3 regions of the Stenotrophomonas sp. FW305-3-2-15-E-LB1 genome follow, and region 1 is predicted to be linked to each of the others. Evidence: predicted binding sites of a transcription regulator. Region 1 holds the regulator's gene; each other region holds the start of a gene.

The links. Region 1 encodes HrcA, which represses chaperone genes, less so after heat shock. Its sites were predicted from a motif close to TTNGCACTCNNNNNNNNNGAGTGCNAA; they were not measured.
Region 2: a site for HrcA is predicted at 5,090-5,116, ahead of AC3WL7_RS05240 (co-chaperone GroES). Genes of this name have one in related genera too.
Region 3: a site for HrcA is predicted at 7,330-7,356, ahead of rpoH (RNA polymerase sigma factor RpoH). Genes of this name have one in related genera too.

What each region holds. Positions count from the first base shown of each region.
Region 1 covers NZ_JBYSZR010000016.1:318-10,613, reverse strand. Annotated here, with positions in the region: gene AC3WL7_RS12650 (LysR family transcriptional regulator) at 1-101, shown strand, start outside; gene recN (DNA repair protein RecN) at 201-1,862, opposite strand; gene hrcA (heat-inducible transcriptional repressor HrcA) at 1,977-3,041, shown strand; gene grpE (nucleotide exchange factor GrpE) at 3,105-3,620, shown strand; gene dnaK (molecular chaperone DnaK) at 3,806-5,731, shown strand; gene dnaJ (molecular chaperone DnaJ) at 5,886-7,013, shown strand; partial or broken gene AC3WL7_RS12620 (AraC family transcriptional regulator) at 7,166-7,285, opposite strand; gene AC3WL7_RS12615 (hypothetical protein) at 7,440-8,213, shown strand; gene AC3WL7_RS12610 (AraC family transcriptional regulator) at 8,360-9,157, opposite strand; gene AC3WL7_RS12605 (MFS transporter) at 9,231-10,296, shown strand, end outside.
Region 2 covers NZ_JBYSZR010000004.1:184,086-194,381, forward strand. Annotated here, with positions in the region: gene AC3WL7_RS05215 (hypothetical protein) at 545-910, shown strand; gene AC3WL7_RS05220 (DUF6616 family protein) at 1,209-1,550, opposite strand; gene AC3WL7_RS05225 (DNA alkylation repair protein) at 1,605-2,342, opposite strand; gene AC3WL7_RS05230 (MarR family winged helix-turn-helix transcriptional regulator) at 2,339-2,839, opposite strand; gene groL (chaperonin GroEL) at 3,025-4,674, opposite strand; gene AC3WL7_RS05240 (co-chaperone GroES) at 4,756-5,043, opposite strand; gene AC3WL7_RS05245 (endonuclease) at 5,366-7,177, shown strand; gene cutA (divalent-cation tolerance protein CutA) at 7,245-7,583, shown strand; gene AC3WL7_RS05255 (protein-disulfide reductase DsbD family protein) at 7,580-9,934, shown strand; gene AC3WL7_RS05260 (TlpA family protein disulfide reductase) at 9,931-10,296, shown strand, end outside.
Region 3 covers NZ_JBYSZR010000019.1:31,068-41,363, reverse strand. Annotated here, with positions in the region: gene AC3WL7_RS14100 (Ig-like domain-containing protein) at 1-3,369, shown strand, start outside; gene AC3WL7_RS14095 (TonB-dependent receptor) at 3,404-7,069, shown strand; gene rpoH (RNA polymerase sigma factor RpoH) at 7,368-8,243, shown strand; gene purD (phosphoribosylamine--glycine ligase) at 8,345-9,631, opposite strand; gene rhuM (RhuM family protein) at 9,686-10,296, opposite strand, start outside.

The sequences.
Region 1 (10,296 bases):
ACGCGGTGTTCCTGGGGCAGGGCGGTTACCTGCCGCTGCGGGTGCGCGCGTTCCTCGATTTCCTGGTGGAGCACGTGGATCTGGCGCGGCCGTTGGGCTGAGACCGCCGGCGGACGGAAGCCGAGCATGGGCTCGGCTCTACATGTCGGTTTCGTTCGGGCTGTTCTGTAGAGCCGAGCCCATGCTCGGCTCGGCCTGCGTTACACCTGGAGCAGCTTGCGGGCGGCGGCGCGCGCTTCCTTGCTCACTTCCACGCCACCCAGCATGCGCGCGAGCTCTTCCTCGCGTGCCTTGGTATCCAGCTTCTCCACTGCGCTCTGGGTCATGCCTTCCACCGGGGCCTTGCTGACCCGGTAATGGGCGTGGCCCTTGGAGGCGACCTGCGGCAGGTGGGTGACGCACAGCACCTGGCGCTTCTCGCCCAACGCGCGCAGCTTCTGGCCGACGATGTCGGCCACCGCGCCGCCGATGCCCGAGTCGACTTCGTCGAACACCATGGTCGGTACCGCATCGAGGTCCAGCGCAGCCACCTCGATGGCCAGCGAGATGCGCGACAGTTCACCACCGGAGGCGACCTTGCGCAGCGCACGCGGTGGCTGCCCGGCATTGGCTGCCACCAGGAACTCTACGCGCTCGGCACCCTGCGGGTCGGGCTTTCCGCTGTCCTGCGGTTCCAGCTCGATCAGGAACTGGCCGCCGCCCATGCCCAGCTCGGCGATGATGCCGGTGGTGGTGGCCGACAGTTCGGCCGCAGCCTGGCGACGGCTGCCGCTGAGCACTTCGGCCTGCACGCGCCACGCGGCGGCAGCCTTCTCGATCTCACCGGCCAGGCGCTGCAGGCGCTCGTCGGCGCCGCGCAGCTGCTCCACTTCGGCATGCATGCGCTCGCGCTGCGCGCCCAGTTCGTCCATCGGCACGCGGTGCTTGCGGGCCAGGTCGTGCAGGCGGCCGAGGCGGCGCTCGTTCTCCTCGAACTGCTCCGGGTCGGCATCGAGATCGTCGTGCACCCGGTCCAGCAGCGACAGGGCTTCGTGCAGCTGGATCGAGGCGTTCTCGATCAAGCCGTCCACCTCGCCCAGGCGCGGGTCGTGCTCGATCAGGCGTGACAGCTCGTGGCGCACCTGCTGCAGCAGGTCCAGCGCCGAGCTGCCGTCGTCACCGTTAAGCTGGTTGCTGGCCGCCTGGCAGGCGCTCAGCAGGGCGCTGGCGTGGGCCTGGCGACGGTGGCTGGCGCCCAGGGCGGCAATCGATTCGGGTTCCAGGTCCTCGCGGTCGAGCTCGCGCAGCTGGTGCTCGAGGAAGCCGATGCGGTCGGAAACGTCGCCCTGTTGCGACAGCGCCAGTGATTCATCGACCAGCGCCTGCCACGCGGCGGCGGCGCGGCGAACCTGGCGGCGCTCGGCCTCGTTGCGGGCATAGGCATCGAGCAGGGCCAGCTGTGACGGGCGCGTCAGCAGGGCCTGCTGCTCATGCTGGCCGTGGATTTCCACCAGCCGCCCTGCCAGTTCGGCCAGCTGTGCCAGGGTCACCGGGCGGCCGTTGATCCAGGAACGCGAGCCACCGTCGGCGCGGATCACCCGGCGCAGCTGGCACTGGTCCTCGTCGTCCAGCTCGTTGTCGGCCAGCCACTGGCGTGCGGCCTGCAGCTGGTCCAGGGCGAACTCGGCCGACAGCTCGGCGCGGGCGGCGCCGTGGCGGACCACGCCGCTGTCGGCGCGCAGGCCGGACAGGAAGCCCAGCGCGTCGACCATCAGCGACTTGCCGGCGCCGGTCTCGCCTGAAACAACGGTCATGCCGGGCCCGAATTCCAGTTCGGTGGCGCGGACGACGGCAAAATCCTTGATCGAAAGATGTCTGAGCATGGGTACAGGGGTGTCTGAGCCGCGCAACGCTAGCACGCGCGGCGGGGTGGTCCAATGACTTGCCAAGGCGACGCACCGCCATTATCTAGTGTCCGTGTCTCACAGGTTGATTCCATGCACGGTTCCGCTGACCAGCTTGCCCCGCGTGCGCGCCATCTGCTGCGCACGCTGATCGCGCGTTACATCCAGGACGGCGAGCCGGTCGGCTCGCAGACGCTGGCGCGCGTGGCTGGCTTGGAGGTCAGTCCGGCCACCATCCGCAACATCCTGGGCGACCTGGAGGACCTGGGCCTGCTGGCCTCGCCGCATACCTCGGCCGGGCGCATCCCGACCGCGCACGGCTACCGGGTGTTCGTGGACAGCCTGCTGCAGATGCAGCCGCCGGGCGAGGGTGAACTGGCCCGCCTGCGCCACGAACTGGCCGGAGGCGGCAGTACCCAGGCCCTGCTGGGCAGCGCCTCGGAGCTGCTGTCGGCCATGAGCCACTTCGTGGGCGTGGTCAGCGCGCCGCGGCGCGAGCAGTTCGCCTTCCGCCAGATCGATTTCGTGGCGCTGGACGGGCGCCGGGTCCTGGCGATCCTGGTGTTTGCCGACAACGAGGTGCAGAACCGGGTCATCGAGACCCGCCAGGACTTCGAGCCTGGCCAGCTGGAACAGGTGGCCAACTACCTCAATGCCCATTTTGCCGGCCTGCCGCTGGCCGAAATCCGCACCCGCCTGCTGCTGGAGCTGCGCGACGCCCGTTCCGAGCTGGAGCTGCTGCTGGCCCACAGCATCGAGTTGGCCGAGCAGGCCCTGCAGCCGCCGGCCGACGACATGCTGGTGGCCGGCCAGACCCGGCTGATGGGCGTGCAGGACCTGTCCGACCTGGAACGCCTGCGCGAACTGTTCGAACTGTTCTCCAGCAAGCGCGAGATCCTGCAGCTGCTGGAGCGGACCATCCAGGCCCCGGGCGTGCGCATCTTCATCGGTGAAGAGACGGGGATGATGCCGCTGCAGGGGGTCTCGCTGGTCACCGCGCCCTATACCGCCAACGGGCAGGTGCTGGGCGTGCTGGGGGTGATCGGGCCCAAGCGGATGGCCTACGACCGGGTGATTCCGCTGGTCCAGGCCACCGCGGACGTGCTCGGGGCGGCCTTTTCGCCCCCGGGACGCGGTCCGGGGCCGGCAGACGCTTGAAACGCAGCATCCCGCCCACACTAGGGTGGGTGGAGGCGGAGAGTGACCGCCAGGGACCCAGACATGAACCAAGAACATCCAGATATCGAAGCCCAGCATAGCGCCGCCGATGCGGCCGCTGCCGCAGGCACCCATGACGAACTGGAGCGCCTGCGCGCCGAGGTCGAGCAGGTCAAGGCCGATGCGCTGCGTGAGCGCGCCGACCTGGAGAACCAGCGCAAGCGCGTGGCCCGCGACATCGACCAGGCCCGCAAGTTCGCCAACGAGAAGCTGCTGGGCGAGCTGCTGCCGGTGTTTGACAGCCTGGATGCCGGCCTGAAGGCTGCCGGCGACGATTCCAACCCGCTGCGCGAGGGGCTGGAGATGACCTACAAGCAGCTGCTGAAGGTCGCCGCCGACAACGGCCTGGTCCTGCTGGACCCGACCGGCCAGCCGTTCAACCCGGAACACCACCAGGCCATCAGCCAGGTGCCGGCCCCCGGTGCCGCCCCCGGCAGCGTGGTGACCGTGTTCCAGAAGGGCTACCTGCTCAACGAGCGCCTGCTGCGGCCGGCGCTGGTGGTAGTGGCCGCCGATTGACGCGCCGGGCTGGCAACGGCCCACCGCCGTCGGGTAGCGCCGGGCCATGCCCGGCGTTTCTTGAACGGTTGAACACAGCGTTCGGGTGATGGCTTGAATGTTCCACGAGCCTCCCCCACATCCCATTCATCCACCGGCCGACCGGCCGGACTGACACCAACAAGCATTCTTCAGGAGTCTCCCCCATGGGCAAGATCATTGGTATCGACCTCGGCACCACCAACTCGTGCGTGGCGATCATGGACGGCGGCAAGGCCCGCGTCATCGAGAATTCGGAAGGCGATCGCACCACCCCGTCGATCGTCGCCTACACCAAGGACGGCGAAGTCCTGGTCGGCGCCTCGGCCAAGCGCCAGGCCGTCACCAACCCCAAGAACACCTTCTACGCGGTGAAGCGCCTGATCGGCCGCAAGTTCACCGACGCCGAAGTGCAGAAGGACATCGCCCACGTCCCGTACAGCATCCTGGCCCATGACAACGGCGACGCTTGGGTGTCCACCAGCGATGCCAAGAAGATGGCGCCGCAGGAAATCTCGGCCAAGGTGCTGGAAAAGATGAAGAAGACCGCCGAGGACTTCCTCGGTGAGAAGGTCACCGAAGCGGTCATCACCGTGCCGGCCTACTTCAACGATAGCCAGCGCCAGGCGACCAAGGACGCTGGCCGCATCGCCGGCCTGGACGTCAAGCGCATCATCAACGAGCCGACTGCGGCCGCGCTGGCCTATGGCCTGGACAAGGGCGACAACAAGGATCGCAAGATCGTGGTGTACGATCTGGGCGGCGGCACCTTCGACGTCTCGGTGATCGAGATCGCCAACGTCGACGGCGAGAAGCAGTTCGAAGTGCTGGCCACCAACGGTGACACCTTCCTGGGCGGCGAAGATTTCGACAACCGCGTCATCGAATACCTGGTCGAAGAGTTCAACAAGGACCAGGGCATCGACCTGCGCAAGGATCCGCTGGCCCTGCAGCGCCTGAAGGACGCCGCCGAGCGCGCCAAGATCGAGCTGTCCAGCGCCCAGCAGACCGAAGTGAACCTGCCGTACGTCACCGCTGACGCGTCGGGCCCGAAGCACCTGAACATCAAGCTGACCCGCGCCAAGCTGGAGTCGCTGGTGGACGAGCTGATCAGGAAGTCGATCGAGCCGTGCCGCGTCGCCCTGAACGATGCCGGCCTGCGCTCGAGCGACATCAGCGAAGTGATCCTGGTCGGTGGCCAGACCCGCATGCCGAAGGTGCAGCAGGCGGTGACCGAGTTCTTCGGCAAGGAACCGCGCAAGGACGTCAACCCGGACGAAGCCGTGGCACTGGGTGCGGCGATCCAGGGCGGCGTGCTGGGCGGCGATGTCAAGGACGTGCTGCTGCTGGACGTGACCCCGCTGTCGCTGGGCATCGAGACCATGGGCGGTGTGTTCACCAAGATCATCGAGAAGAACACCACCATCCCGACCAAGGCGTCGCAGGTGTTCTCGACCGCTGAAGACAACCAGTCGGCCGTGACCGTGCACGTGCTGCAGGGTGAGCGCGAACAGGCCCGCTTCAACAAGTCGCTGGCCAAGTTCGACCTGTCCGGCATCGAGCCGGCCCCGCGCGGCCTGCCGCAGGTGGAAGTGTCCTTCGACATCGACGCCAACGGCATCCTGCACGTGTCGGCCAAGGACAAGAAGACCAACAAGGAACAGAAGGTCGAGATCAAGGCCGGTTCGGGCCTGTCCGAGGAAGAGATCGCACGCATGGTCGCCGACGCGGAAGCCAACCGCGAAGAAGACAAGAAGTTCCAGGAACTGGTGCAGGCCCGTAACCAGGCCGATGCCCTGATCCACGGCACCCGCAGCGCCATCACCGAGCACGGCAGCAAGGTCGGCGGCGATGTCATCGGCAAGGTCGAGGCGGCACTGGCCGACCTGGAAACCGCGATGAAGGGCGACGACAAGGCACAGATCGAAGCCAAGTCGAAGGTGCTGGAAGAAGCAGGCCAGGCGCTGTTCGCCGCGGCTTCGGCCGAACAGGGCGGTGCCGCCCCGGGTGCCGACGCCGGCAACGCAGGCAAGGCGCAGGATGACGTGGTGGACGCCGAGTTCACCGAAGTCAAGGACGACAAGAAGTCCTGATCCGGACCGACACGGGACGCTGGCCACCAGCGTCCCGTTGTCGTACCAGGGTCCTGACCGCCCACCGGCGTGTCGGGGCGCCCGACGCAAGAGCGGACCTGGTTCCGCTCTTCCGCTTTGACGAATCCCGACTTTCCGGAATGCGATCCACGATATGAGCAAGCGCGATTACTACGAAGTGCTGGGCGTTGCCCGCACCGCCACCGACGAAGAGCTGAAGAAGGCCTACCGTCGCTGTGCGATGAAGTTCCACCCGGACCGCAACCCGGGTGATGCGGCGGCCGAAGCCTCCTTCAAGGAGTGCAAGGAAGCCTACGAAACGCTGTCCGACGGCAACAAGCGCCGCATGTACGATGCCCACGGCCACGCCGCGTTCGAGCACGGCATGGGCGGCGGCGGCGGTCCGGGCGGCCCGGACATGAACGATATCTTCGGCGATATCTTCGGCAACATCTTTGGCGGTGGCGGCGGTGGTCCGCGCCAGGCCCGTCGCGGTGCCGACATCGGCTACGTGATGGAGCTGGACCTGGAAGAAGCCGTGCGCGGCGTCGAGCGCCGGATCGAGATCCCGACCCTGGCCGAATGTGGCGACTGCGATGGCAGTGGCTCGGAAGACGGCAAGGTGGAGACCTGCAACGTGTGCCATGGCCGCGGCCAGGTGCGCATCCAGCGCGGCATCTTCGCCATGCAGCAGGCCTGCCACAACTGCAACGGCCGTGGCCAGATCATCGCCAAGCCCTGCAAGACCTGCCACGGCAACGGCCGCATCGAGGAAGACAAGGTGCTGTCGGTGAAGGTGCCGGCCGGCGTCGATACCGGCGACCGCATCCGCCTGCAGGGCGAAGGCGAGGCCGGCCCGGCCGGTACGCCGCCGGGTGACCTGTACGTGGAAGTGCGCGTGCGCGAGCACCACATCTTCCAGCGCGACGGCGACGACCTGCACTGCGAAGTGCCGATCCGCATCTCGCAGGCCGCGCTGGGCGATACCGTGCGCGTGGCCACCCTTGGCGGCGAAGCGGAGATCCGCATTCCGGCCGAGACCCAGACCGGCAAGCTGTTCCGCCTGCGCGGCAAGGGCGTGCGTTCAGTGCGCAGCCGCAGCGAAGGCGATCTCTACTGCCGCGTGGTGGTGGAAACCCCGGTGAACCTGACCAACGACCAGCGCAAGCTGCTGGAACAGTTCGAAGCCACCTTCGTCGGCGAGGAAGCGCGCAAGCATTCGCCGAAGTCGGCCACCTTCATGGATGGGGTCAAGGGCTTCTGGGACCGGATGACGTCCTGAGTTCTTGAGCGGAAACGTAGAACGGTAGCGCCGGGCCATGCCCGGCGTTTTCGTTTGCGCGCATCGCACGCATTCCGCCGGGCATGGCCCGGCGCTACCAGGGGTGCTGTTCTCTGGTAGATCCACGCCATGCGTGGATGCGGCTTGCCGAATCAGCGGAAGAACGCCGCCGGCGTCTGCCCCAACTGCCGCGTGAACATGCTGGTGAACGCACTGGGGCTGTCATAGCCCATCGCCAGCGCTCCATCGAACACCTTTTCGCCCACGGCCAACATGCATCGTGCTTCCTCGCCAGTGGGAGGTCATCGAAGCACACCGTTGCGCAGCGGAACTGCGACACGCTTGGCTCTTATGCCCGGTTGCGGAGAATGCCTACGGCACGCCCGGCGTTTCGTCTGTGCGATTCCTGCCGCCTAAAATGGAAGCATGAATCCATCCATCCTGAAAAGACTGCGCTGCCAGGGCGCCATCGGCATTACGATGCTGGTGGCGGTGTTGACCGTACCCCATGTCTCGGCAGCACCGGCTTGCGGCTTCGATGAGCCGATCATCGATCCGCAGGGAGCCCCTGCGCCTTTGCCTGGTACACGCTGGACCTACTCCATCGGCGCATCGCGTCCAGAACTGACGTTGCAGCTGCAGACGGTGGAACCGCAGCAGCTGGGGCTTTCGATTGATGGAGAGGCCGTTCGGCACGAATGGCGAGAGACCTATGCAGACGTGAATCCGCTGCGCAAAGGGGAAAAGATCCTGCTGCGCTTCCCGTTATCCGTCGGCGCGCAGTGGCAGGACAGGTTCGAGGAGCCGGGCGAAATCCGCGCTTCGTTTGGCAGCTATCGCTATGACTATGTGGAGGAGAGCAGTAGCCGAGTCGTGGCCGTCGAGACGGTACGGACTGCGCTGGGTGACGTAAATGCCTACCGGATCGAGAGAGATGCGCGGTGGCACAAATCCAATCCCCGCTCGGATGACATGAAACACATGCGCCTGGAGGGTAGTGGTGCGGTGGACGGAATGGAACGCAGCATCAGCTGGTACGCGCCAAGCGTTGGGCGGGTGGTGTTGCGGCGAAGCATCAAGGCCAATCCAAACTATCGCAGCTACCCGACTGCGGAAACCGACAGTCCCCGTCTGATGGTCACCGAGCTGGTCGGTTTCCAGCGCCCCGATGGCTGCCGCGTCGAAGCAGCTCCCACCTAGGCACGTGTGCCTGATGATCTGCCACCGCTGAATTACCCCCTGATGTTCAACAACAGATGGGAATTCCTGTTGATTCGTCATCAGCATGTGCCGGCCGTATCCGTGGATCGTTAGCGCGTGGAGCTGCCTGCGGGACCGGCAGGCGATCATCGGAAAAATGCCGCCGGGGTCTGTCCCAACTGGCGTTTGAACATGCTGGCGAACGCACTGGGGCTGTCATATCCCATTGCCAGCGCCACATCGATCACCTTTTCGCCCACGGCCAGGCGCTCCATCGCGGCCAGCAGGCGTGCCTGTTGCCGCCACTGGCCGAAGGTCATGCCCAGCTCGCTGGCGAAGTGGCGCTGGATGGTTTTCACGTCCACTGCCAGCGCTTCGGCCCAGTCCTGCAGGGTGGCTTCGTCGCCGGGGTGCTTCTGGATGTGCTGGCAGATGCGCTGCAGGCGCGGGTCGGTGGGCGTCGGCAGGTGCAGCGGCAGCACGTCCATGCGGTGCAGCTCGTCCAGCAGCAGGCGCACCACGCGGCCATCGCGGCTGTCATCGTGGTGCTCGCCTTCGATCAGCGTGGCCGCGTGCAGCAGCTCGCGCAGCAGGGGCGCCACCTGTACCGCAAATGCCTCGGTGGCCAGCTGCGGGGCGAACGCCGGATCGATGTAGAGGCTGCGCATGTGCACATCGGCAATGCAGTCCACCGCGTGGGCCATGCCGGCCGGCATCCAGATGGCGCGCGTGGACGGCACCACCCAGCGGCCGACTTCCGAGCGCACCACCATCAGGCCGGACATCGCGTAGACCAGCTGGTGGCGGCGATGGCGGTGTGGCGACACCCGGGTGCCGGCCGGGTAGTCCTTGACCCGGCAGGTCACCGGCCGGTGGCCGGGCACTTCATTCCAGGGCGCGGATTCCCTGATCGCGCAGGGAGTGTCCTTTTTGCGATATGGCATGACCAGAACGCGGCGGAAGGGAGGGGGAGGGCACCGTAGCATGCAGGGCTCGCCCCCAACCTGACTGCGCACCATGTCCAGCCTGGCTACACCCGCCCCCACCGTCCGCAGCTCGACCCGCGGCGTGCTGGCGGCGATTTCCACCTCCCACATGGTCAACGACATGATGCAGTCGCTGATCCTGGCCATCTATCCGGTGATCAAGGGAGGCTTCAACCTCAGCTTCACCCAGATCGGCCTGATCACGCTGACCTACCAGCTGACCGCTTCGATCTTCCAGCCGCTGGTCGGCCTGGTCACTGACCGCAAGCCGGCACCGTACTCGCTGCCGATCGGCATGGCCTCGACCCTGTGCGGCATGCTGCTGCTCGGCTTCGCACCGAACTACGCCATGGTCCTGCTGGCCGCGGCCATGGTCGGCATCGGGTCGGCCATTTTCCATCCGGAAGCCTCGCGCATCGCACGGCTGGCCTCCGGCGGCCGCCACGGGCTTGCCCAGTCGGTGTTCCAGGTCGGCGGCAACTTCGGCACTGCCTTGGGCCCGCTGATCGCCGCGGCGGTGATCGTGCCGTTCGGCCAGCACGCCGCCTCGTGGTTTGCCGGCGCCGCACTGATCGGCATCGCTCTGCTGACCTACGTCAGCCGTTGGTATGCGCTGCATCTGGGCGCCCCGCGCCCGGTCGGGCAGGCCACGGTCGCCCCGCGTCATCCGACCCGCACCGTGGCCCGGGTGATGGCGATCCTGCTGGTGCTGATCTTCAGCAAGTACTTCTACATGGCCAGCATCGGCAGCTACTTCACCTTCTACTTGATCCACCACTTCGGCATTCCGGTGGCGCAGGCGCAGCTGCACCTGTTCGCGTTCCTGGTGGCGTCGGCGGCCGGCGGTTTCCTCGGTGGCCCGCTGGGCGACCGCATCGGCCGCAAGCCGATCATCTGGACCTCGATCCTGGGCGTGGCGCCGTTCGCGCTGGCGCTGCCGCATGCGGATCTGTTCTGGACGACGGTGCTGGCGGTGCTGATCGGCTTCGTGCTGTCGTCGGCGTTCTCGGCCATCGTGGTGTACGCGCAGGAGATGATGCCGCACCGCATCGGCATGGTGTCAGGGTTGTTCTTTGGTTTCGCGTTCGGCATGGGCG
Region 2 (10,296 bases), on a different contig from region 1:
TCCATGCGAGCTTCGACTTCCCGCCAACGTGGGCAGCCAGAAATTGTCCCAGAACACTTGAGTTCATTCGCCGGGAAGAAGCGTCATTCTGGAGGACGCATCATTTGCGCGTTCATTGATCGTGTCGGGAATGACCTGCATGAAGGAACGCTGCGTGACGCATCTGTTCCTTCTCACGTGCGAAGTTCAACCGCAGAAAAATACGGGTGAAACAGCGGATTTCATGGCTTCCTGCGTATGCAATACTGCGCCGCGTTTTCATGGCTGTCGCGGATGCCCTTGGTGCTGCGCGCAGGCATGTGCACTAGATGGATTGCCACCGAAAACGGGTGGCCGGGTCTGGAAGCCCGTGCAACAGAAGAAACGTTTGCCAGCCGGCGCCGCGTGTTGCGGCGCCGGCTGGCATATCGTCCGCGTTCCATGGCGGGCGGTGCGTGGGGACCCAAGGGTCCACCGGTTTACTTCTGTTTCCCGGCTTCCAGACACGTACCGTCCGCCACCTATTCCGGTGGCGCTGCCGTCTTTTCTGTACGGAGCACATGCCATGAATGCAAAGCACGTCCCTTTTCCGGGCCGCAACCACGACGATTCGACCAGCACCAACGCCGACGACGCCGCGCTTGATCCCCACAGTTTCATCGCAAGCCTGCAACGCATCGGCGCGGGTGCCGGCAGCGATGGCCATCCCTGGCCCGAGCCCAATCTGGCGATCGGTCGGCGCATCCAGTTGTCCGATGGCGATTGCGCGCTTGCCGGGCTGCGTATCGTGCATGAGGTGCTGCTGGCCGCCGAGCGCAGCCGCCAGAGCGGCGGACCGGAACATGATGTTGGTCCACGCGTGATGGAAGGTCTGATGATGGCCTGCCTGGAACTGGGCACGCATGCGGCCGAGCGGGTGCGGCCGCGGTAGTCAGGCACTGGCGGAGTACTGGAGAGCCGCCGGGCATGGCCCGGCGCTACCTGGTTGCATGGGAGGCTTCATCCACGCATGGCGTGGATCTACGACGCGTAGCCGGAATGGCGGGCAGGAACATGATGTCGGCCCGCGCGTGATGGAAGGCCTGATGATGGCCTGCCTGGAACTAAGTACGCACGTGGCCGAGCGGGTGCGTCCGCGGTAGTCAGGCAGTGGCGGATGACTGGGGAGACGCCGGGCATGGCCCGGCGCTATCGGGTGGCGTGGAGGTTCAGCCACGCGTGACGTGGATCTACTCGCGGGTCGCCAGATCGTGCAGGTGCTGCGGCATTTCGTCCACGGGGCCGACCGTGTTGGTGGTGGTGAAGTACTCATGCCAGCCTGTGGCGCTGATGCCGGCGACCAGTGCATCGGCGTCGGCGCGGCTGGCGCACTGCCAGACGGCATAGAACTGATCGGCGCTGCCATGCGGCACATCGCGGGCGACGCGGCCCATTGCCAACGGGGCGATTCGCGCCGCGTCGAACTGCTGCATGCCGGCGCCGATGCGGGCAAAGAAGGCGCTGCGTTGCTCGGGCGGGAGTGCAGCCCAGGCGGGAGTTGCGGTGTAGTGCTCGATGAGGATGTGGGGCATTGGGGCCTTCCTTGGGTTGGTGGTGTTGGATCGTCCGCCGGGCATGGCCCGGCGCTACCGAAGGGAGCGTTGGGCGCGCTTGCGGATGTACGTGTTTGCTGCGCTGCTGTGTTCGCGCTGCCAGCGCGCGCAGAGGTCGCGCACCCACTCGGGTTGTGTCTTGCTGGCATCGTTGAGCCAGTTGCCCACCGCGTCCTGCACGTAGCGCTCGGGGTCGTTCGCCAGGGCGTCCAGCAGCGGCAGTGCGTGTTGCGGTTGTTGCTTGAAGAGGGCGATGTGCGTGGCCCAGACGCCGCGCGGGCGCAGTGCTTCGCAGGCGAAGCGGCGCAGGTAGGGTGAGGCTTCATGCGCCCACGGCAGCAGCAGTTGCAGCGCCTGCTGTGGCGCCGCCACGAGATCGGTACGCACCGCCAACCACGCCCATTCGCGTACGCCGAAGTGCGCGTCATCGGCCAGTGGCTGCATCGCCTGCAGTTTCCCGGCCAGCGCCAGCGTGGCATCACTGCCGATGAGGTAGCAGGCCCAACCGCGCACGGTGTCCGAGGGATGCGACTGCCAGCGCGCGGGGTCGCCCTGCCCTGCTTCGCGCAGCAGTGTTGCCGCCAGCGCCATGCGTTGGGTGATGCCCTTGCTGGCGGCATCACGCATGCGCTGCACGGCGGCGTCTGGCAGCGCTGCGACCGCGTGCAGCAGCGTTGCGAAATCCACGGCAAGACATTCGGCCAGATGCGTGCTGGCCGCCTCGCCGATATCCAATTCGTGCCTCCGCGCGGCGCTGATGGCAGCGCTCATGGCGTGGACTCGCGCCCACTGTCGGTGTGCAGCCAGACCTTGCCCAGCAGCTGCGAAAGCTGCGCCTGTTCGGTGGCATCCAGGCCATTGAACAGTCCGCCGATCCACTGCGTGTGCTGGTTGAACAGTTCCTCGGCAAGGCGCTTGCCGCGGGCGGTCAGCACGATCTGCAGGCGGCGGCCGTCCTCGGCATCGTGCCTGCGCTGCAGCAGGCCTTCGCGCTGCAGCCCGTCGAGCAGGCCGCTGATGGTGGCGCGGGTGACGCCTGCGCGTTCGGCCAGTTCGTGCGGCGGCAGCGTGCCGCCCGCGCCATGCAGCAGGAACAGCACGATGAAACGGCCTTCGCTGAGGCCGTGCGGGGCGAGACGGGTGGCGCAGTCGCGGTCGATGGCGGTGGACAGGGAAAGCAGCTGGAAGCACAGGCGCAGCTGGTCCAGGTTGGCGTGGCCGCGGCGGGCGGCCTCGTCGATGAGGGCGGTGTGTTTTGCTTCCAGCATTGCGGACATCTATGTGATTAGGCGGCTAATCATAATTTTGGCAGAAGCAGATTCCAAGCGGGGGGCGTCATCCACGCATGGCGTGGATCTACTGTGTCGGGTTCATCCACGCGGTGTGCCGAACGCGCCCATAAAAAAACCCCGCCTTCCGGCGGGGTTTTTCATTACGTCGGGAACGCGTGGACTTAGAAGTCCATGCCGCCCATGCCACCCATGCCGCCCATGCCACCGGCGCCACCCATGGCCGGCTCGTCCTTCTTCGGAGCTTCGGCAACCATGGCTTCGGTGGTGATCATCAGGCCAGCGATCGAGGCAGCGTTCTGCAGCGCCGAACGGGTCACCTTGGTCGGGTCCAGGATGCCGAACTGCAGCATGTCGCCGAACTCGCCGGTGGCGGCGTTGTAGCCGAAGCTGCCGGTGCCTTCCTTGACCTTGTTGATGATGACCGACGGCTCTTCGCCGGCGTTGGCCACGATTTCGCGCAGCGGGGCTTCCATCGCACGCAGGGCGATCTGGATGCCGTGGTTCTGGTCTTCGTTGGCGCCCTTCAGGCCAGCCAGCGAGGTGACCGCACGGACCAGGGCAACGCCGCCGCCCGGGACCACGCCTTCTTCAACGGCTGCACGGGTAGCGTGCAGGGCGTCGTCGACGCGATCCTTCTTTTCCTTCATTTCGATTTCGGTCGACGCGCCGACCTTGATCACGGCAACGCCGCCGGCCAGCTTGGCAACGCGTTCCTGCAGCTTCTCGCGGTCATAATCCGAGGAGGTGTCCTGGATCTGGGTCTTGATCTGGCCGACGCGTGCGTCGACGGCAGCCTTGTCACCCACGCCATCGATGATGGTGGTGTTTTCCTTGGAAACCTGCACCTTCTTGGCGCGGCCCAGGTCCTTGATGGTGGCCTTTTCCAGCGACAGGCCAACTTCTTCGGAGATCACGGTGCCGCCGGTCAGCACGGCCATGTCTTCCAGCATCGCCTTGCGACGGTCGCCGAAGCCCGGAGCCTTGACGGCCACGACCTTGACGATGCCACGGATGGTGTTGACCACCAGGGTAGCCAGCGCTTCGCCTTCGACTTCTTCGGCAACGATCAGCAGCGGCTTGCCGGCCTTGGCGACGCCTTCCAGCACCGGCAGCAGGTCACGGACGTTGGAGATCTTCTTGTCGTGCAGCAGGATGAACGGGTCATCCAGGTCAGCGGTCTGCGACTGCTGGTTGTTGATGAAGTACGGGGACAGGTAGCCGCGGTCGAACTGCATGCCCTTGACCACGTCCAGCTCGTTGTCCAGGCCCGAGCCTTCCTCAACGGTGATCACGCCTTCCTTGCCGACTTCCTTCATCGCGTCAGCGATGATCTGGCCGATCGACTCGTCCGAGTTGGCCGAGATGGTACCGACCTGGGCAATGGCCTTGTCGTCGGCGGTCGGCTTGGAGATGTTCTTCAGCTCGGCAACGGCGGCCACGACGGCCTTGTCGATACCACGCTTCAGGTCCATCGGGTTCATGCCGGCGGCCACAGCCTTGGCGCCTTCGCGGATCAGGGCCTGGGCCAGCACGGTGGCGGTGGTGGTGCCGTCGCCCGCGTCGTCGTTGGTGCGCGAAGCAACTTCCTTCACCATCTGCGCGCCCATGTTCTCGAACTTGTCAGCCAGTTCGATTTCCTTGGCGACGGAGACGCCGTCCTTGGTGATGGTCGGAGCGCCGAAGCTCTTTTCCAGCACGACGTTGCGGCCCTTCGGGCCCAGGGTGGCCTTGACGGCATTGGCGAGAACGTTGACGCCGCGCACCATGCGCGAACGGGCGTCTTCACCGAAACGAATATCCTTGGCAGCCATTGCGATTACCTCGATGTTTGCGCCGGGCCAGGCCCGGCGACGAAAAGGGATGTCTTACAGGAAAGCAGGTCGCGCCGAGGCTCAGCCGATGATGGCGAGCACGTCGTCTTCGCGCAGGACCTTGTACTCGACGCCTTCGCTCTTGTACGAGCTGCCGGCGTACTGGCCGTAGATGACCTTGTCGCCAACCTTCAGCGACGGGGCGCGCACGGTGCCGTTGTCCAGGGCCTTGCCCGGGCCGACGGCGACGACTTCACCCTTGGTGGACTTTTCCTTGGCCGAATCCGGAATGACGATGCCACCGGCGGAGATTTCGTCGGCTTCGATCGGCTTGACCACAACGCGGTCGTGCAGCGGCTTGATGCTCATGAGAGACCTCTTAAGTTATTGATTGGTCTGAAAAAGTCTGGCGATGTTAGCACTCACCCCAGGTGACTGCCAGCATTGCTCGTGAAAAAGCCCGACAGGTCGGGAGCAGGACAGAGATGGAGCTGCCCCCGGGCCTTTCAAGCCCCGTGACGGAAAATTTTTCGACCGTGCGCTGCGGCGACGGACAGACGGGAGCCAGGGCCGGTTCCCGCAATTTTGGTGAACTGCGTCGCAGTGTCAGATATCTGACGTTCAGTTACGACAAAGTGTCACGCGTTCGGCCTTAGGCTCGCCCGGCATTCCCAATCACAAGGAGTAGTCGATGCGATTGCTGTCCCCGCTCGCCGCCGCCTGCCTGCTGGCGCTGGCCGCCGCGCCGGCCCAGGCCGAGGTCTTCATCAACGAACTGCACTACGACGACAGCACCCCGGCCGGTGACGTCGGCGAAGCCATCGAAGTGGTTGCCACCGCGGGCGAGGACCTGTCCGGCTACCGCCTGTACCTGTACAACGGCGCCAACGCCTCGGCGGCCGTGGTCTACGACAACAAGCCGGTGCCGGCCGGCACCGCCGCCGGTTGCGGCAGTGCCACCCTCGCGGTGGTTACCTACCCGACCAACGGCCTCCAGAACGGCCCCAACGACGGTATCGCCCTGGTCGACGCCAGCGGCAAGGTGGTCCAGTTCCTCAGCTACGAAGGCGCGATCACCGCCTCCGGTGGCCCCGCCGCCGGCATGACCAGCCAGAACATCCCGGTTGCCGAAACCAACAGCACCGCCCCGGGCACCTCGCTGCAGCTGACCGGCAGCGGCAGCCAGTACGCCCACTTCACCTGGGCCGAATCGGCCGGTGAGACGTTCGGCCGCTGCAACAACAACCAGACCTTCAACGGCGGTGGCGGTACCCCGGGCGGCCCGAACACGCCGCCGTCGGTCACCACCACCACCCCGGCGCAGGGCAGCAGCACCTTCCCGGCCGCAGCCGACCTGGAAGTGGTGTTCAGCGAGACGGTGACCCTGGCCAGCGGCGCCTTTGCCCTGAGCTGCGGCAAATCCGGCAGCGTGCCGCTGACCTGGCCGGGCAGCGGCAAGACCGTGAAGCTGTCGACCAACACCGCCCTGGTGGCCGGTGAGGCCTGCCGCTTCGACATCCGCGCCGCGCGCATCACCGACAACCAGGGCGCGCACCCGGCCGCTGACAGCCGCATCGCCTTCACCGTGGCCAGCACCACCGGCAACCCGGACCCGGGCAATCCGGACCCCGGCAATCCGGGCACCCCGGAGGGCTACTACTCCAAGGTGAACACCTCCAGCCCGAGCCAGCTGCGCTGCTCGCTGCACGAGACCATCAAGGGCCACACCGCCTACCCGTACAGCGGCTCGGGTACCAGCACCTGGACCATCCTGGAAATTGCCGACGAAGACCCGAACAACAGCGGCAAGATCCTCGATGCCTACCGCAACCACAGCTACACCAAGGTGAGCAGCCGTGCGGGCACGGGCAGCGGCCTGACCTACAACCGCGAGCACACCTGGCCGAACTCGCTGGGCTTTGCCAGCACCACCGGCGACAAGGGCCTGCCGTACGCCCCGTACACCGACACCCACATGCTGTACCTGACCGATGCGCAGTGGAATGCCGACCGCGGCAACAAGCCGTTCGGCAAGTGCGATGCCAACTGCGGCGAGCGCGCCACCGAGGCCAACAACGGCCAGGGCGGCGGCAGCGGCGGTTACCCGGGCAATTCCAACTGGGTGCGCACCCCCGACGGCAACACCGGCACCTTCGAGGTGTGGGGCAAGCGCAAGGGCGACATGGCGCGTGCGGTGATGTACATGGCCATCCGCTATGAGGGCGGCAAGGATGCGGCCACCGGCCAGTCCGAGCCGGACCTGGAACTGACCGACGACCGCAGCAAGATCGTCAAGACCAGCAGCTCGCCGGCCTACATGGGCCTGCTGTCGACCCTGATCGACTGGCACCTGTCCGACCCGCCGGATGCCGCCGAACGTGCGCGAAATGACGTGATCTACTCGTTCCAGGGCAACCGCAACCCGTTCATCGACCACCCCGAGTGGGCGACCCCCGCCCTGTTCACCTCGGCAAAACCGACCAGCTGCCAGCTGGCCAACTGACCGCGCAACGCAGCGGTCCATGCCGCCGCCGGGTCCTGACCCGGCGGCGGCCCTATACTCGGCGGTCATGTCGACCGTCGATCCCGTCCTGCTGCTGTTGACCACCTGCCCGGACCGGGCCAGTGCCGAGCGCATCGCGCACGCGCTGGTCAGCGAGCGCCTGGCTGCGTGTGTCACCCGCCTGGATGGCGCACAGTCGACCTACCGCTGGCAGGGCGACGTCATCACCGACGCCGAACTGCAGTTGCTGGTGAAGACCACGGCGAGCCGCGTCGATGACGCCATCGCCCGCATCGTCGAACTGCATCCGTATGAACTCCCGGAGTGCATCGCGGTCGAAACCCGGGCCGGCCTGCCGGCGTATCTGGACTGGATCCGGGCACAGACCCGGGAGGACACCGATTGATGAAGTTGTTTGCTCGTGGCGCCGCGCTGTGCGCCCTGCTCTGGCTGTCCCTGCCGGCCTTCGCGCTGGATGAGAAGGACCTGCTGCCGGTCGACCAGGCGTTCGCGCTGACCGCCAGTGCGCCCGAACGTGGCCAGATCCAACTGCAGTTCAAGATCGCCCCCGGCTATTACCTGTATCGCCACCGCACCAGCGTCAAGGCCGACCCGGCCTTCAATGCCGGCGCCCTGCAGATGCCGGCCGGCAACAAGCACCACGACGACTTCTTCGGCGAGGTGGAGACCTACCGCGAGCGCCTGCAGGCCACCCTGCCCGGCGCACCGACCGATGCGGCCGGCACCATCAGCCTGGAAGTGCGCTACCAGGGCTGCGCCGATGCCGGCGTGTGCTACCCGCCGCAGAAGCGCACCGTGCAGGTGACCCTGCCCGGCGCCGGCGGCAAGGCCGCGCTGCCCACCGCGCGCGCCACCGGCGTGAGCCCGTTCAACAACCCGCTGGCCGGTAGCGGCGGTGGCCTGCGCCTGCCGGGCGCCAGCAACACCCAGGCCCTGCCGCTGCCGTCGGAACAGGCATTCGGCTTCGATGCCATCGCCAGCGACGGCAACACCCTGCTGCTGCGCTTCACCCCCGCGCCGGGCTATTACCTGTACCGCGACCGCACCTCGCTGAAGCTGGAAGGCAGCACCGGCGTGCTGGCCGACAAGCCGCGCTGGCCGGCCGCGCAGTCGCACCGCGATGAGCACTTCGGCGATGTCTCGGTGTACTTCAACCAGGTGGAAGTGCCGCTGCCGCTGCGCCGCACCCGCACCGAGGCCGTGGACAGCACCCTGGTGGTGACCTTCCAGGGCTGCCAGACCGATGGCATCTGCTACCCGCCGATGACCCGCCGGGTGAAGCTGTCGATTCCGGCCGGCACGCTGACCGCCGCCGGCAACGGCACGGCCACTGCAGCGCCTGCCACGGCCAGCGACAGCCCGCGCGAGGAGGCCGATGGCACACCGCGGCGCCTGCTGCCGACCGTGCCCAACGATGCCACCGGCGCTGCCGTTGACAGCGCCGCGGGCGGTGATGCGTTCGCCGCCGATGCGCAGCAGGACAATGCCAGGCGCACCAAGCCGCCGGGCAGCGTGCCGAAGACCGACAGTTCACTGCTGTGGGTGCTGCTGCTGGCCCTGGGCGGTGGCCTGGTCCTGAACCTGATGCCCTGCGTGCTGCCGATCCTGTCGCTGAAGGTGCTGAGCCTGGCGCAGAGCGGTGAGAGCGCCGAGCGCGCCCGCAGCCATGCCATGTGGTACACGCTGGGCGTGCTGGTGGCCTTCGCCGTGATCGGCGCGCTGATGGTGGGCCTGCGCATGCTCGGCAACGCGGTGGGCATCGGCTTCCAGCTGCAGCACCCGGGCGTGGTGGCGGCGCTGGCCTACATCATGTTCGCCGTCGGCCTCAGCCTGTCCGGCGTGTTCACCATGGGCGGCGGCATCGGCAACCTGGGCCAGTCACTGGCCCGCCGCAGCGGCCCGGCCGGCGATTTCTTCACCGGCGTGCTGGCCTGCGTGGTCGGCAGCGCCTGCGTGGGTCCGTTCTTCGGCCCGGCCGTGGCCTACGCCTTCATGGCACCGCCGATCGCGGCGATGCTGGTGTTCCTGTTCCTCGGCCTGGGCCTGGCCCTGCCGTTCCTGCTGATCGGCTTCGTGCCGGCCCTGGCCCGCCGCCTGCCCAAGCCCGGCCCGTGGATGGAAACGCTGAAGCACGTGCTGGCCTTCCCGATGTATGCCGCCGCGCTGTGGCTGCTGTGGGTGCTGGGCAAGCAGCGCGGCGTGGACGGCATGGCGCTGGCCCTGGGTGGCCTGCTGCTGCTGACCGCCGGCCTGTGGCTGTTCGAGACCAGCCGCTGGCGCAGCAAGCGTGGCGCCAGCCTGCTGGGCGTGCTGCTGGCCCTGGCCGCGCTCACCCCGGTGTGGGGCGTGACCCAGCTGGCCCCGCCGGCGCGCGCCGCCCAGGCCGCCAGTGACAACGTGGTGGAGTATTCGCCGCAGATGCTGGACCGCCTGCGTGCGGACAACCGCGTGGTGTTCGTGAACATGACCGCCGACTGGTGCGTGAGCTGCAAGGCCAACGAACGCGCGGTGCTGTCGCGCCCGGAGTTCAAGGAACTGCTCAAGCGCACCAACGCGGTGTACATGCGCGGCGACTACACCAACGTGGACCCGCAGATCACTGCGTTCCTGGATGAGCACAAGGCCGTGGGCGTGCCGCTGTACGTGGTGTACGGCCCGGGCGCACCGCCGACCGTGCTGCCGACGCTGCTGACCCAGGCCCTGGTGGAAGAAGCGCTGCTGCGCACCGCCCGATGAACTGGCAACGGCCCGCACTGCTGTGGACAGCGGTGCTGGCCGCCGGCCTTGGCCTGTGGGCCGGGCATCGGTTGACGCCAGCGCCGGCGCCGGCTGCTTCGACGCCCGCTGATGTGAAGTCTCCCATTCCTGTCCTTCGCGCCGGCGATGCGTTGCCGGCACTGGTACTGCCCGGCGTGGACGGGCAAGCACTGGACATCCGCCAGCGTTTCCGCGGGCGACCGCTGCTGGTGAATGTCTGGGCCAGCTGGTGCGGGCCCTGCATCGAGGAAATGCCCGAGCTGGCGCGCTTCGCCGACGCGCAGGGCACGCACGGCGTGCAGGTGCTGGGCCTGGCACTGGATACGCCGGAGGGCGTGGCT
Region 3 (10,296 bases), on a different contig from region 1:
AACACCGGCACCCTGGTGGCCGGCGATGACAGCTTCCCCGGCATCGCTCCGGGCGGCACCACGCCCAGCGTGCTCGGCAACGACTCGCTCAATGGCGTCACCCCGCCGCCGGCGAACACGGTGACCCTGGGCCTGGTCGGCGCGCCGGCCGGCATCAGCATCAACCCCGATGGCACGATCAGCATCGGCAGCGGCGTGCCCTCCGGCCCGACCAGCATCACCTACCAGGTGTGCGAGGTGGCCGCGCCCAGCAACTGCGCCAACGCAACGGTGAGCGTGGTGGTCAGCCCGGCGCCGCAGCCGGATGCCTACAGCGTGCGCGCGGGCCAGGTGCTGTCGAACACGGTGGCGGGCAACGACAACATGCCGGCCGGTTCGACCTGGAGCGTGCAGGGCGCAACGCCGCCGGGCCTGGTGTTCAATGCCGATGGCAGCTTCACCTACACGCCGCCGGCCGGCACCCTCGGCGCGGTCACCTTCACCTACCAGGTGTGCCTGCCCGCACCGAATGCCGCGCAGTGCGGTACCGCGTCGGTCACCCTCAACGTCAACACCGGCACCCTGGTGGCGGGTGATGACAGCTTCAGCGGCATCGCCCCGGGCGGCACCACGCCCAGCGTGCTGGGCAACGACTCGCTCAACGGCACCTCGCCGCCGGCGGCCGGCACCGTCACCCTGACCCTGGTGGGCGCACCGGCCGGCTTCGGCATCAACCCGGACGGCACGATCAGCATCGGCACCGGCGTCACGTCCGGGCCGACCACGGTCACCTACCAGGTCTGCGAAGTGGCCGCGCCCGGCAACTGCGCCACCGCCAGCGTGACCGTGGTGGTCAGCCCCGCGCCGCAGCCGGACGCCTTCAACGTGCAGGCCGGGCAGACCCTGGCCAACAGCGTGGCCGGCAACGACAACATGCCGGCCGGTTCGGTGTGGAGCGTGCAGGGCACGGCCCCGGCGGGCCTGCTGTTCAACGCCGATGGCAGCTTCACCTACACGCCGCCGGCGGGCACCAGCGGGCCGGTCAGCTTCACCTACCAGGTCTGCCTGCCCGCGCCGAACGCGGCCCTGTGCAGCACGGCCACCGTCACCTTCAACGTGGGCGGCGCGGCCAACGTGGTGCTGGCGGTGAACGATGACTTCAGCAGCACGCCGGTCGATCCCTCGGTGGGCGGCACCATCGCCCGCTCGGTGCTGGACAACGACAGCTTCAACAACGTCTCGCCGCCGCCGGTGGGCAGCGTGGTGGCCAGCCTGACCGGCAGCACGCCGGGCTACACCATGAACAACCAGGGCCAGATCATGGTGGCCCCGGGCGTACAGGCCGGGCAGGTGCAGCTGGCCTACCAGCTGTGCGAGAACGGCGTGCCGACCAACTGCACCACCGCCATCGCCACCGTGCTGGTGCAGGGCCCGGTGGGCGCACTGCTGGCGGTGGATGACACGGGTGGCCCGGTCGGGCCGGAGGGGCGCACCCGCCTGCTCAACGTGTTCGCCAACGACACCTTCAACAGTGCCGCGCTCGACCCGGCCCAGGTCAACTTCGTGCCGGTGGCCACCAACGCCCTGGCCTTCAGCGCCGATGGCTGGGTGGACGTCGCTGCGGGCCTGGCACCGGGCAGCTACAGCACCACCTACACGCTGTGCCTGGTCAACCAGCCCACCGTCTGCGACGTCGGCACCGTCACCGTGACCGTCATTGCCGCCGAGCCGGGCGTGGTGGCCGAGGATGACCGCATCGACATGCCGCAGAACGGCGTGGTGGACATCGACGTGCTCGGCAACGACCGCGTGGATGGCACGCCGGTGGATCCGGCCACGGTCACTGTCACCATCACCGCGCCGCCGCCGTATGGCGATGCCACGGTGCTGCCGAACAAGCACATCCGCTTCGCGGTGCTGGCCAACTTCGCCGGTATCCAGAGCCTGGATTACCAGGTCTGCGATGTCGCCGATCCGTCGATGTGTGCCAGCGCATCGGTGGCCATCGTCGTCGAGCCGAACGTGCTGACCCTGGTCGATGACGCGGTGACTGCCGAAACCAGCGGCCCGCTGCTGATCAACGTGCTGGCCAACGACACCACCCGCAGCGCGCCGCTGGACCCGGCCTCGCTGCAGGTGGCGGCCGCGCCCGCGCATGGCACCGTGCAGTGCGCCAACGGGGTGTGCACGTACACGCCGGCCGCGGACTTCAGCGGTACCGACAGCTTCCGCTACCGCGTCTGCGACCTGAGCGTGCCGACCCCGTTGTGCGCCGAAGCCAACGTGGCGGTTACCGTGGCCGGCCAGCAGGCCGTGCTGCGCCTGACCAAGGTGGCCGCCAAGCGCAGTGCGCAGATCGGCGACCTGGTGCGCTACACCGTCACCATCGACAACGTGGGCGAGGTCGATGCCAACGGTGCCACGCTGCTGGATACGCTGCCGCCGGGCTTCACCTTCGTCAGCGGTGGCTTCGCGGTGCGCGATGCCGACAACGATGCGCGCACCAGTGGCGTGCAGCCGCTGCGCATCGACGGCATCGACGTGCCGGTGGGCGAGCGCGCCACGGTGGTGTACTACCTGCGCGTCGGCGCAGGCACCGGCACCGGCGTGCACACCAACCGCATCACCGCCATCGACGGGCAGAACCGCAGCATCGGCAACGTGGCCACGGCCGACGTCGATGTCAGCGTGGATCCGCTGCTGGATGAAAGCCTGATCATCGGCAGTGTGTTCGACGACCGCAACGGCAACGGCATCCAGGACGACGGCGAACGCGGCATCCCGGGCGTGCGCGTGGCGGCGGTGGAAGGCCTGCTGATGGAAACCGATGCCTTCGGGCGCTACCACCTGGTCGGCATCCCGGGCGGCGAAGCACGCGGCCGCAACTTCATCCTCAAGGTCGATCCGTCGACGCTGCCGGCCGGTGCGCGCTTCACCACGCCCAACCCGCTGGTACGGCGCATCACCCCCGGCCTGCCGGCGCGCTTCGACTTCGGCGTGCACATGCCCGACGGCGGACTGAGCCGCGAAGGTACGCCTGCCGCCGTGGTGCCACGCCCGGCGCGGGTGGAACTGGGCCAGGCGCTGTTCGCACCGGGCAGCGCCACGCTGGCCGCCGACCGCGCCAGCGTGCTGGACAAGGCCGCCCAGGCACTGCTGGCGCGCGGCGGTGGCCGCGTGCTGCTGGTCGCCACGGCGGGCGAGGAAGCCCTGGCCCAGCAGCGTGCGCAGGCGGTGCGTGGCGCACTGGCCAGCCGCCTGCCGGCCGACGTCGCCGCCGCCACCCGCATCGAGGTGCGTGGCGGCGATGGCCGCGTCCTGCAGCAACTGATGATCGAACCGCCCAGCGGGCCACCGCCGGCCGGCCCCAACAGCGGGGAGGGGCGCTGAGATGAAGACCCACCACCGGAGCCCTGCCCTGATCGTGCGAGCCCTGCTTCCCCATGCGATGTCCTGCAGCGTGTTCGCCCTGCTGCTGGCCGCCCCCCCGGTACTGGCCCAGCAGGCCGCGCCGATGGCATCCAGTGACGTGCGCTGCGAGGGTGACACCTGCCGCAGCGACGACGGCGAACTGCTGCGGATCGGTGATGACGCCGACACGCCGCTGCTGCCACTGCCGGGCCAAGCCGATCCGTCCGCCGCCGGCAGCGTGCCGCTGGCACCGGCGGTCACCCCGGACGTGTCCGCGCGCGGTGGCCAGTTCATGGCCGAGCTGCCCAACGGCGGCGTGGTGTGGGCCACCGAAGACCCGAGCATGGTGCCGCCCAGCCTGAGCGTGCAGGCTGCCGCCACCGTACCGTTCGAAAACGGCCGGGTGATCCGCCCGCTGCGCTTCCACAGCTACAACAACTACGCCTCCTTCATCGAGAAGCTGGAAGTCACCCTGTACCGCGGCACCGATACCGATCTGGTGACGCCGCTGGCGCGCATCGAGCTGCCGTCCGACTACGTGGGCGATGCCGAATGGGATGGCACCGTGCCGGAACAGTTCAAGCTGCGCACCGGCGATGAACTGATCTACGTGGCGCGCGCGTACGGCGCCGGCGGCTCGTTTGATGAAACGCAGATCCAGCGCATCCAGCTGGTCACCCCGGCCGACTTCGACCGTGGCCTGCAGGTGACCCGTGACAACGTGCAGAAGACCCTGGGCCAGGCGCTGGACGGGGCGAGCGCACAGGACCTGCAGGTCAGCAACAGCATCTACGGGCAGAGCATGCTGCGCCTGCAGAACATTCCCATCCACGGCTCGCGCGTGCGCCTGTACGGCCGCAACCTGGAACCCAACAGCCGGGTGCGCATCAACGGCCAGGATTTCCCGGTGGACCTGGAGCAGAAGTTCGCTGCCGAGTTCCTGGAGCCGGTCGGCCAGCACCGCTATGACGTGCGGGTGGAATCGCGCGATGCACCGTCCGCGCAGCGCCAGCTGGACGTGGACGTGACCGGCCGCTACCTGTTCCTGGTGGCCATTGCCGATGTCACCCTGTCGAAGAACAGTGCCAGCGGCAACGTGCAGCCGCTGGCCGCCGATGACCGCGACACCGATGGCTTCCTCAGCGAAGGCCGGCTGGCGTTCTACCTGAAGGGCAAGATGCGCGGCAAATACCTGGTGACGGCGCAGGCCGACACCCAGGACCGCGAACTGAAGTACCTGTTCCGCGATTTCAGCCGCGCCGATGCGCAGGATGTGTTCCGCCGCCTCGATCCGGACCTGTACTACCCGGTGTACGGTGATGACTCCACCACCTACCGCGATGTCGATACCCAGGGCCGCCTGTACCTGCGCGTGGACTGGGACCAGAGCCAGGCCCTGTGGGGCAACTTCGCCACCGGCATCACCGGCACCGAATACGGCCAGTACGTGCGTTCGCTGTACGGCGGCGCGTTGAACTGGCGTTCGCTGTCGGCCACGCCGCTGGGCGAAGCGCGTTCGCAGTTGAAGGTGTTCGGTTCGGAAGCGCAGTCGGCGCCGGGCCACAGCGAATTCCTCGGCACGGGCGGCAGCCTGTACTACCTGCGCCACACCGATCTGCTGCCGGGCTCGGAACAGGTGGTGCTGGAAGTGCGCGACCGCACCACCGGCCGCACCGAAACCCGCGCCACCCTGCAGGAAGGCGTGGACTACGAGATTGACGACCTGCAGGGCCGGCTGATCCTGACCCGCCCGCTGGCACAGCTGACCCGCGAGAACGTGCGCAGCATCACCCGCGACATGCCGCTGGATGGCTACGACCAGCTGCTGCTGGTGGACTACGAATACGTGCCGCTGGGCTTCAGCAGCGACGATGTGACCTATGGCGCGCGCGGCCGCCAGTGGATCGGCGATCACGTCGCGGTGGGCGGCACCTGGGTGGAAGAGAACCGCAGCGGCGAGAACTACAGCCTGAAGGGTGCCGACCTGACCCTGCAGGCGGGCCGCGGCACCTACCTGAAGATGGAACAGACCCGCACCGATGCCACCGCAGCGCCGGTGTTCTATTCGGACAACGGCGGCCTCAGCTTCATCCGCCGCAACCCCTATGAAGGCCGCCGTTCGGGCAAGGCCTCGGCGGTGGAAGCCCGCGCCAACCTGCGCGAGCTGGGCTGGACCAGCCAGGACTGGAGCCTGGGCGCATGGTGGCGCGACGTCGACGCCGGTTTCTCGGTGGCACGCCAGGACACCGGCCTTCCGGTCCAGGAATACGGCGCGGAATTCCTCGGCTACCTCACCGATGATTTCAGCCTGTACGGCCGCCACACCCGCACCGAACAGGGCGAACTGGCGCTGGAGCAGAGCCAGCTGACCGCCGAATGGCGGCTGGGCAACGATGGCCAGCTGACCGGCGAACTGCGCCGGGTGCGCGAGGAACAGGAACTGCAGGATGTCTCGGCGCTGCTGGCGGCGATCGGCTACCGCCAGCGCTTCGGTTCCTCGTGGGAGCTGTACGGCACCGGCCAGGTGACCCTGGACGATGACGGCGGCGCCTATGAGAAGAACGACCTGCTGACCTTGGGCGCGCGCTACCTGTTTGGCGACCGCAGCAGCGTGGGTGCCGAACTCAGTGGCGGCAGCCGCGGCCATGGCGGCAAGGTCGATGCCGAGTACCGCATGGCGCCCGACCACAGCCTCTACGGCAGCTACAGCTACAGCACCGACCGCACCGGCACCGATCCGTTGTTCGACAGTGGCCTGCAGAGCGGCTGGACAGTCGGCCAGCGCTGGCGCCTGAGCAACCAGGTGAACGTCTACAACGAAAGCCAGTACCTGAAGGACCGCCGGCAGGACAGCGCGGGCCTGGTGCACACCTTCGGCATGGATTTCTATCCGGCGCAGGGCTGGAACCTGGGCTTCACCCTGATGGATGGCGAGCTGGAATCCACCGTGGGCCGCATCAACCGCCGCGCGTACAGCGTCAGCGGTGGCCGCACCGATGCGGTGGCGCAGTGGAACAGCAAGCTGGAGTACCGCCGCGACAGCGGTGCCGAGCAGCGCGAGCAGTGGGTGACCACCAACCGCCTGCTGTACAAGCTCAACGAGGACTGGCGCTTCGCCCTGCGCGCCAACTACGCCGATACCCAGGACCGGATCAACCCGGTGGCCGATGCCAAGCTGGTGGAGACCAACGTCGGCTTCGCCTGGCGCCCGCACGACAACACGCGCTGGGCCGGCTTCGGCAAGTTCACCTACCTCTATGACGTGGCCTCGCTGGGCCAGGAAGGTGGCAACCTGTACGACCAGCGCTCGCAGGTGCTGTCGCTGGAAGGCATCCGCCAGATCGGCGAGCGCTGGGAGATGGCCGCCAAGCTGGCCTCGCGCTGGGGCGACTACCGGACCGGCCGTGGCGAGGGCGCCTGGCTGGACAGCCGCGCCGACTTCGCGGCCCTGCAGCTGCGCTACCGCCTGTTCGCGCAGTGGGAGGGGCTGGCCGAGCACCGCTGGCTGAAGGTGCGCGATGGCGGCGTGCGCAAGGGCTGGCTGCTGGGCGTGGACCGCCGCGTGGGCGAGAACTTCAAGGTCGGCGTAGGCTACAACTTCACCGAGTTCAGCGATGACATGACCGAGCTGATGTACGACCAGAAGGGCTTCTTCCTGAACATGGCCGGGTACTATTAGCGTCGCCTGCCACGCATGGCGTGGGACTCGCGGCCTGGCTGGGCTGAACGACCGGCAACATTGCCGGGCTGAATGGGGTGGGCCGATGGGATTTTGCGGCCCAAAACGACCATTCATGCACTTTATTCTGGGCAAGTGATTGATTTTGCTGGTATTCGACCATGGTCGAGCCTGCTCGCCATTGTCATCAATACGCGATAGGGTAGGGATGTTGAATCGCCCATTGTTCCGTTGACGGAACACTGGAACTTCCTCCCGCTTTAGCAGTCCAAAAGCCGGACTGCTAAGATGAGCCCCTATGAGCCAGAACACCTCTACTGCCCTTGTGGCAAACAATCTCCCGATTCCCAGTGCGCTCGGTTCGCTGGATGCCTACATCGGTGCCGTGCACCAGATTCCGGTGCTGTCGGTCGATGACGAACAGGACCTGGCCCGTCGTTTCCGCGACGGTGACGATCTGGACGCCGCACGTGAGCTGGTGCACTCGCACCTGCGCTTCGTGGTGCACGTGGCCCGCGGTTACAACGGCTATGGCCTTGCGCTGGGCGACCTGATCCAGGAAGGCAACATCGGCCTGATGAAGGCGGTCAAGCGCTTCGACCCGGACATGGGCGTGCGCCTGGTGTCCTTCGCCGTGCACTGGATCCGTGCAGAGATGCACGAGTTCATCCTCAAGAACTGGCGCATCGTCAAGGTCGCCACGACCAAGGCGCAGCGCAAGCTGTTCTTCAACCTGCGCAAGTCGAAGACGCGCCTGGGCTGGATGAACGCGGCCGAAGTCAGCGCCGTGGCCAAGGATCTGAACGTGTCCGAGCGCGAGGTCATGGAAATGGAGTCGCGCCTGTCCGGCCGCGATATCGGTTTCGATGCGCCGACCGACGAGGACAACGACCACGCCCCGCCGTCGCCGGCTGCGTTCCTGGTGTCCAACGACGAAGATCCGTCGATGGCCTACGAGCGTGAAGACAGCGAAGACAACCAGATGCAGCTGCTGCGCGAAGGCCTGGCCGAGCTGGATGCGCGCTCGCGCGACATCATCCACCGCCGCTGGCTGGATGCCGACAGCAAGGTGACGCTGCAGGAACTGGCCGATGAGTACGGCGTGTCCGCCGAGCGCATCCGCCAGGTCGAAGCGAACGCGCTGAAGAAGATGAAGGCGCTGTTCACCGCGTAAGCGGGGTGGCGTTGGAATGAAGAAAGGCCCGGCTATGCCGGGCCTTTCTGTTTGTGGGGCTCATCCACGCATGGCGTGGATCTACTGACGCCGCGCGGGCCTCACCCCTCGCGTGCGATGGCGCGCCAGCCGATGTCGGTGCGGTGGAACTCGTTGGCCCAGGTCACGTTGGCCACGCCGGCGTAGGCATTGGCCTGCGCGTCGCGCACGCTGTCGCCCAGCGCGGCCACGCACAGCACGCGGCCACCCGCGCTGAGCACCTGGCCCTGCGCATCCAGCGTGGTACCGGCATGGAACACCTTGGCGTTGGCGGGCACGGCGTCCAGGCCGGAAATCACGTCACCGGTGATCGGCGCTTCCGGGTAAGGCCTGGCGGCCAGCACCACGCCCAGCGACGGGCGCGGATCCCACTGCGCGTCCACCGCGTCCAGGCGGCCATCGATGGCCGCTTCCACCAGGTCCACCAGGTCCGACAGCAGGCGCAGCATCACCGGCTGGGTTTCCGGGTCGCCGAAGCGCACGTTGAACTCGATCACCTTCGGCGCGCCGCTGGCATCGATCATCAGACCGGCATAGAGGAAGCCGGTGAACGGGATGCCATCGGCGATCATGCCCTGCACGGTCGGGTTCACGACTTCGCGCATCACCCGGGCATGCACCTCCGGGGTCACCACCGGCGCAGGCGAGTAGGCGCCCATGCCGCCGGTGTTCGGGCCGGTATCGCCGTCGCCCACGCGCTTGTGGTCCTGCGAGGTGGCCATCGGCAGCGCGTGCACGCCATCGACCATCGAAATGAAGCTGGCTTCCTCGCCATCGAGGAATTCTTCGATGACCACGCGCGCACCGGCATCGCCGAAGGCGTTGCCCGAGAGCATGTCACGCACCGCGTCCTCGGCCTCGGCCTGGGTCATCGCCACGATCACGCCTTTGCCAGCGGCCAGGCCATCGGCCTTGACCACGATCGGTGCGCCCTTCTCGCGGATGTAGGCCAGCGCAGCGTCCACCTCGGTGTGCACGGCATAGAACGCGGTGGGGATGTTGTGGCGGGCCAGGAAATCCTTGGCGTACGCCTTGCTGCCTTCCAGCTGCGCGGCGGCGGCGGTCGGCCCGAAGATGCGCAGGCCGGCAGCGCGGAAACGATCGACCACGCCGGCCACCAGCGGCACTTCCGGGCCGACCACGGTCAGCGCCACGCCTTCGGCCTGGGCCAGCGCCAGCAGGCCGTCGATGTCGGTCACCTTCACCGCCACGTTGCGGCACTTGTCTTCGGTGGCGGTGCCGGCATTGCCGGGCGCCACGATCACTTCGGTGACACGGGAGGACTGGGCCAGCTTCCATGCCAGGGCGTGTTCGCGGCCGCCAGAGCCGATGACAAGAATCTTCTTCATGTGGGAAGTATCCGAACGGAGAAATCAGGAGGGAGAACGATGGAGGGGAACTGCTCAATCCTCGCGCTTCAGCGCAGGGTTGGTCAGTGTTTTTGCTTCAGCTTCGAGTTGGCGCAGGTCATCGATCGCCTCCTGCTCGGCCTCGCCCAGTTCTTTGCTGCGGCGATGCTGATCGAACACCCCGTAGCGCTCGGCAATGATCGCTTCCATCTGCTGGTGCGAGACGTGGCCCGCACCTTCCAGGATCGCGCGCTCATTGAAATCGAGGAATCGATCAGTCTGGGTCAGCCAGTCGGCCATGCGCATCTCGATGCGGCGTTCGGCGCGGTCCTCCGCGAAATCCAGGAACATGGTCACCAGGCGATTGAGCTGCTCCAGCTCTTGCTGAGCGAGGTAATTTTTGGAAACCACGGCATCGGATTTCCTGATGCGCTCGCCTTGCCAATGGGTCAGACCGAGCGTCGCCGAATCAAGGTCCGCGCGCTCAACGATCAACTGGGCAGCAGTACGGCCAGTGACGGCGTAGACGAGCTTGTTCTGGATGGTGGCGAAGAAGCTCTTGGCCGTCTGCGCAGTGCCGTCGTAGTCGCTGCTGCTGGCTTTGAACAGATCGCGCAGGGTTTGATAGAACCGCTTCTCCGAACTGCGGATATCGCGGATGCGGC